Regions from separate parts of the Enterobacter cloacae subsp. cloacae ATCC 13047 genome, predicted to be linked through region 3. Evidence: predicted binding sites of a transcription regulator. Region 3 holds the regulator's gene; each other region holds the start of a gene.

Region 1 (2,267 bases), 2.3 Mb from region 3:
TACCCTATTGGTATTGGCCAGTTGGGCGGTGACACGCTGACCCCAACGATGATCACCACCGTATCAGACAAGCGTGCAAACCCAACCTGGACGCCAACGGCCAATATTCGTGCCCGCTATAAAGCGCAGGGGATCGATCTCCCCGCCGTTGTACCGGCCGGCCCGGATAACCCAATGGGCCACCATGCCATCCGCCTCGCGGCCTATGGCGGCGTGTACCTGTTACATGGAACGAACGCGGACTTTGGTATTGGCATGCGCGTCAGCTCCGGCTGTATTCGTCTGCGCGATGACGATATCAAAACGCTCTTCAACCTGGTCACGCCGGGCACCAAAGTGAACATCATTAATACCCCGATCAAGGTCTCTGAGGAGCCAGGCGGCGTGCGACTGGTTGAAATTCACCAGCCTTTATCGAAAAACATTGATGACGATCCGCAGACGCTGCCAATCAACCTGAATGCGGCGATGGTGAGTTTTAAAACCGATGCAAGGACGGATGGCATTGTGATGGAGCGGGCAATGGAAGCACGTTCGGGCATGCCGACTGACGTCACACGACATCATGGTGTCGCCCAGCAGTCGATGTAAACCCAAACGCAAAAACGCCCTGCACATGCAGGGCGTTTTTTTAGCAGTGGCATAAATGAGGGTTTAGCCAGGCTTATTTGTAAATAACAGCGGTACCGTGAAGGGTGTTAGGACCGGTTACAGAGGTAATGCGGAACGATTTCGCACCCATCTCATCCGCTTTTTGCGCCAGCTGGTCTTCCAGTGAACCCAGGTTAGTCCCGGCGCTGGCAGAGATGGTCCCTACTTTATGCTGGTCAGCAGGCGTTGACTGGACTTCCACAGCAGCAAAGCTTGCGAAAGAGAGTGAGCTAAGAACAGCAGCGGCGATGAGGGTTTTTACGTTTTTCATGATTTTTACCTTTGGCAGATGAATTTTGAGGTCGCTAGCTATTTAGTTAACGATCGATAGGTAAATGATAGATGTGATCCAGCTCACACGTCAACATGTTTTTATAACGACCATTAAATTAATTTTAATTCCGTTGTTTTTCATACCCATATGATTAATTTATTTTTCAGAAAACAGCACTGGTGGTGAAATGCGTTTATTTTTATAATGGTTATTCAACAAACCAACAGAGGACCAACGGCAAATGACAACCGATGTCACGAGTTGTGCGAAGAAAAGCCGTGGCCGACCAAAAGTGTTCGACAGGGATGCAGCGCTTGATAAGGCCATGACTCTCTTCTGGCAACATGGGTATGAAGCGACTTCGCTTTCCGATCTGGTAGAAGCCACCGGAGCCAAAGCGCCGACGCTGTATGCGGAATTCACGAATAAAGAGGGGTTGTTCAGGGCGGTACTGGACCGATACATCTCTCGCTTCGCATCGCGATACGAAGCACAGCTATTTTGTGAAGAGAAAACGGTTGAGCAGGCACTGCATGACTATTTCACCGCCATCGCCACCTGCTTCACCAGCAAAGAGACGCCCGCGGGCTGTTTTATGATTAACACCTCCGCGACGCTTGCGGCCTCCTCGAAAGAGATCGCCAACACGGTGAAATCGCGTCATGCCATGCAGGAGGAGACGCTCAGCACCTTCCTGGCCCAGCGCCAGCAGCGTGGTGAAATTCCGGCGCATTGCCGCCCTCAGGAATTAGCACAATACCTGAGCTGTATTTTACAGGGGATGTCGATTAGCGCCCGAGAAGGGGCGACGCTGGAAAAACTGCAGCATATCACCGAGACCACCCTGCGACTGTGGCCCGAACTGCTTAAAATACAGGGCTAAAAAAAGCTCCTCAGCCTGAGCGCTTGAGGAGCTAAGTTCAGAGAACATCTTTTTTTACGCTTTGTTATTCAGTACCAGCTGGCCATTTCCATCCAGCGGAATCTGTGTGCCAGGGTCTCTGTCCATACGGATTTTGCCCTGCTGGTCACCAATTTTGTACGTCACGTCATAACCCAGCATTTTTTCCGACTTGTCATAGACGGTTTTACAGCGCTGCTGTGTCGTGGTGTACGTATCGTTATCCTGCATTGCGCCCTGCACCTGGTTACCGGCATAGCCGCCACCCAGCGCACCGACCACGGTCGCCACATCTTTACCACGGCCGCCACCAAACTGGTGACCAATCACCCCGCCTGCCACCGCGCCCAGCACAGAGCCGGCAATACGGTTTTCATCCTGAACCGGACGACGATGGGTGACAGAGACGTTACGGCACTCCTGACGAGGCGTTTTAACTGT
Region 2 (2,267 bases), 1.1 Mb from region 3:
TACGAAACGCGCCCATACCCTGAGTGGTAGGCGCATGAAACATGCGTGCAGCCCCGGCTCCAACACCGACGCCTACCAGGCCGCCAATGATGAGCGATTTTATTAATATAATTAAGAACATCAGTCTGCCCTTTTATGAATAATCAGCGTTGCGTGACGAAATCCACCTGGTCGAGATTGATGGCGGTCACGTTGACGGTCACATCCAGCTCCACGCTGTAGGTGCGTCTTTCCCGGCGCAAAAAGAAGAACAGAAACGCTTCTTTACGCACCGCTTCTTGCGCCTGAACGACCTGCACATCCTGTGGCTCAATACGCAGTAAGATATGCGGTGAGGCTTTCATCACCGCGGCCTGAACGTGGTTGAGCGCGTCGGCAAAGGCGCGCGCTTTGGCGTCGCCCTTCCCCTTCACTCTCACCGTGGTTGTGAACTGTTCTTTCATGCTTATGCGCCGTGCTTCTTCTGCCACGCCTGCACCAGACGCTCGCCCAGCTCTTCTTTATCCATAAAGCCAAAGCCCAGCACGTTGCAGCCTTCGTTGATGGCGGTCACCCCCTCATCCACGGAGCGCATGCCGTATTTCGCTTTGTAGCCATATTTGGTTTGCGCCGTGATGGCACCCGCGCCGCCGCTGCCGCAGAAGGAGATGCCGAAGGTGGCGTTTTCCGCTTTCATGACGTCGCCGAGTTTCATATCTGCCGCCATACCCGGCACGACAACCGCACGTCCACCCGCTTTTTCCACACCGGCAGCCACTTTCTGGCCTTTACCCAGGCGATCGCCAATCACGACTGTAATCTGTTCCATGTGTTGCTCCTTAAAGGTTGTCTTTAGCGACTTCAAAGTGAACGGAGAGCAGCCAGGCTTCTTCATCAGGAAGGTTGCCAAAATGCGCTACCACTTCACGGGCGAGCCGCATTGAATCCGGTGAAATTTCGTCGAACAGCTCTGCCTCCACTTCCGGCAACGGCTCGCCGGTCACGGACCGGTGCGCCATCGCGCGGACATGGGAGGTGAGCATCTGTTCCTGTACTGCATTGGGGATGATGTTGTGCCGGGCCAGCAGGGCATAAACCTGCTGTAGCATGGTGTTCGCGAGCTTTTCTGTTTGCTCCGCGTGATCCCCAACGTCGTTCATTACCGCTCCGTTACTCACTGGTCTTACCCCGTTAATGGCTCTGGAATAAAACTAACGTTGGCGATGGCGGGTTTGTAGCGAGTTGTTTTCCACTTCGAAGTGGAAAGGCGAGCCGCAGCAGTGATCTGTGCCACATAAATAGGCTGAATCTGGATAAATCGCTGTATTTACGTGATGAATATCACGTTATCTGACGGCAAATACAGGGAGAGCGAAGCGGAAAAGATTACGAGCCGACTCGTAGAAATGTGACGTGGATAAGGTTTTCTTATGGGGATTCGCTAGAGTGGCGGCGGGTGCTTGAGACTGACCGTCTCAGGCATGGGACGGAAAGTGGAAAGCCCCGCCTGATAAAAAATCAGGGCGGGGGCTCGAAACGACACGTCGGACCGTGGAGTTCGCTACCTCGCCCGCTTTAAAGCAAGGAGGCATCCATGAAACGCCAATCCCCAATTATCCGGGTTTTGATGATTATTGCTTTGACAATAATCATCTTAACGCTGGTGACGAGGAAAACACTGTGCGAGATCCGTTTTCGAAACGGCTCGCTTGAAGTGACAGCGCGGATGGAGTGTCGCTCCGGCCAGTAGGGAGCAAAGATGCGGGGGCGCTAACTGCGCCCCCGCATACGGGAAAGGACGTACAGCTCAGGCACCCAATTAACGATACTTTTTGTGATACGTGTTACGCGTCGCGACAAACTGGTCGGCTGCCGCCTGGGCTTCCTTCACTTTGCCTTCGTTAGCGAGTTTCAGCGCGCCGTCAATCTGACCGACCAGCACGTCAAAGCCGTGGCGATAGTCCTTCATCTCTGCGCTGTCTGCCGCTTTGCTTTCCAGCTTTGGCGGCGTCGCTTTTTGCGCATCCAGCGCCGCTTCACGCATTTTGGTCAATGCGCTTTTCATTTCTGCCGCATTGTCCGTTTTCTGAACGACCTTCAGGTTTTGACTGAGGATGTCCATGTTGTCTTCAAGATCGGCAGCAAACGCAGAAGAGCCAAGAACCAGCGTTGAAGCCGCGACGATCGCTAACAGGTGTTTACGCATTGCTCACTTCCTTTTTTATTATTAAAACGCTTTTCGGGTATTACTGGCCGGCGATTTTCATTTCCGGCAGTAATACAGAACC
Region 3 (2,267 bases):
CTCAGCCCGGTGGGAGAGGGTTAGGGTGAGGGCATCAACACGCACGATGCCCCATCAATCACGCCTCGATCACTTCATACGAATGGGTAATTTTTACCGCTTTCTCCAGCATTAACGCCACAGAGCAGTATTTCTCCGCAGACAGATCCACCGCGCGTGAGACGGCAGCATCTTTCAGCGCGTTCCCGGTGACAACAAAATGCAGGTTAATGTGCGTGAACAGGCGTGGCGCCTCTTCGCGACGTTCTGACGTGAGCTTGACTTCACAGTCGGTCACATCATGACGGCCCTTTTGCAGAATCGACACCACGTCAATCGCGCTGCATCCACCTGCCGCCATCAGCACCATTTCCATTGGGCTGGGTGCTTTATCGCCGGAGTTACCGTCCATCAAAATCTGGTGTCCCGACGAGGACTCGCCCAGGAACGTTAAACCTTCTACCCATTTCACGCGCGCTTGCATATTCATTAGCTCCAACGTTGCATTTTTGGTGACAGATTACGCGTGCGTTACATTTCTCGCAATGGAAGGCGACCTGCGTCATGCTGAAGCGAGACACCAGGAGACACGCGGCGAAAGCTATGCTAAAACACTCTGGATGCTACAGTAATACATTGACGTTACACATGTATGCAGAGGACATCAAACTTTACTGGCTGCGAAACGTTACGACAGCCGACTTCCCAGGTATGGGTAAGAATTCGATTGCAACCCCAGAGTCCGGATGCATCTTATGACTCTGGTGACAGCTTATAACAGAGGATAACAGCGCATGGTGCTTGGCAAACCGCAAACAGACCCGACTCTCGAATGGTTCTTGTCTCATTGCCACATTCATAAGTACCCATCGAAGAGCACGCTGATTCACCAGGGTGAAAAAGCGGAAACGTTGTATTACATCGTCAAAGGCTCGGTGGCAGTGCTGATCAAAGATGAAGAAGGGAAAGAGATGATCCTTTCTTATCTGAACCAGGGCGATTTTATCGGTGAACTGGGCCTGTTTGAAGAAGGCCAGGAACGTAGCGCCTGGGTTCGTGCAAAGACAGCATGTGAAGTGGCTGAAATTTCCTACAAGAAATTCCGTCAGTTGATTCAGGTTAACCCTGACATCCTGATGCGTCTTTCTTCGCAGATGGCTCGCCGTCTGCAGGTGACATCAGAGAAAGTGGGTAACCTCGCCTTCCTGGACGTGACCGGCCGTATCGCGCAGACCCTGCTGAACCTGGCGAAACAGCCAGACGCTATGACCCACCCTGACGGCATGCAAATTAAAATTACCCGCCAGGAAATTGGTCAGATCGTCGGTTGCTCCCGTGAAACAGTGGGCCGTATCCTGAAAATGCTGGAAGATCAGAACCTGATCTCCGCCCACGGTAAAACCATCGTGGTTTACGGAACCCGTTAATCCCGATAAAACGGCGTGCCATCGCAAGGTGTCACGCCGTTTTTGTCTCTACTCCCCATGTGGCGCAGGCTGATTTATCACCCGGAAGTTAACTACGCACTGCGACAAACGCTGGTGTTGTGCCTTCCTGTGGCCGTGGGCCTGATCCTTGGGCATCTTCAGCAGGGGCTGCTGTTTTCACTGGTTCCCGCCTGCTGCAACATTGCCGGTCTCGACACCCCGCATAAGCGTTTTTTCAAACGTCTGATTATCGGCGGTTCGCTGTTTGCCGGGTGTAGCCTGGCCGTGCAGCTTTTGCTGGCCCGCGATATTCCGCTGCCGCTAATCCTGAGCGTGCTGGCGATGACGCTGGGGGTGACCGCCGAAATCAGTTCGCTGCACGCGCGGTTACTGCCCGCCTCACTCATCGCGGCCATCTTTACCCTGAGTCTCGCAGGTAACATGCCAGTGTGGGAGCCGCTGCTGATCTACGCCCTCGGTACGCTATGGTATGGCCTGTTTAACTGGTTCTGGTTCTGGCTGTGGCGGGAACAACCGCTGCGTGAATCCCTGAGCCTGCTCTATGTCCAGCTTGCGGAGTACTGCGAAGCCAAATACACACTGCTGACCCAGCATACCGACCCGGAAAAATCGCTACCGCCGCTGCTGACGCGCCAGCAGAAGGTGGTGGATCTGATAAGCCAGTGCTACCAGCAACTGCATATGCTGGCCGCCAACAAGAACCACGAATATAAACGGCTGCTGCGCACCTTCCAGGTAGGGCTGGATCTGCAGGAGCATATCTCCGTGAGCCTGCACCACCCGAAGGAGGTGCAAAAGCTGGTGGAGCGCAGCCATGCCGAAGCGGTGATCCGCTGGAAC

What was found. The regulator CRP, encoded in region 3, controls carbon source genes, mostly activating them, when cyclic AMP is high. The targets are predictions, from matches to a motif close to ATGTGANNNNNNTCACAT.
Region 1: a site for CRP is predicted at 994-1,011, ahead of bhsA (multiple stress resistance protein BhsA). Genes of this name have one in related genera too.
Region 2: a site for CRP is predicted at 1,309-1,326, ahead of ECL_RS03090 (glycine dehydrogenase). Genes of this name have one in related genera too.

What each region holds. Positions count from the first base shown of each region.
Region 1 is NC_014121.1:2,573,711-2,575,977, forward strand. Features, by position in the region: gene ldtC (L,D-transpeptidase LdtC) at 1-591, shown strand, start outside; gene bhsA (multiple stress resistance protein BhsA) at 665-922, opposite strand; gene ECL_RS12385 (TetR/AcrR family transcriptional regulator) at 1,167-1,808, shown strand; gene ECL_RS12390 (glycine zipper 2TM domain-containing protein) at 1,863-2,267, opposite strand, start outside.
Region 2 is NC_014121.1:637,979-640,245, reverse strand. Features, by position in the region: gene ECL_RS03105 (DUF4311 domain-containing protein) at 1-121, opposite strand, end outside; gene ECL_RS03100 (DUF4312 family protein) at 144-443, opposite strand; gene ECL_RS03095 (SFCGS family glycine-rich protein) at 446-808, opposite strand; gene ECL_RS03090 (glycine dehydrogenase) at 819-1,157, opposite strand; gene ECL_RS03085 (Hok/Gef family protein) at 1,574-1,729, shown strand; gene cybC (cytochrome b562) at 1,799-2,185, opposite strand; gene pmbA (metalloprotease PmbA) at 2,226-2,267, opposite strand, start outside.
Region 3 is NC_014121.1:4,841,156-4,843,422, forward strand. Features, by position in the region: gene ECL_RS23625 (OsmC family protein) at 59-463, opposite strand; gene crp (cAMP-activated global transcriptional regulator CRP) at 774-1,406, shown strand; gene ECL_RS23635 (YccS/YhfK family putative transporter) at 1,464-2,267, shown strand, end outside.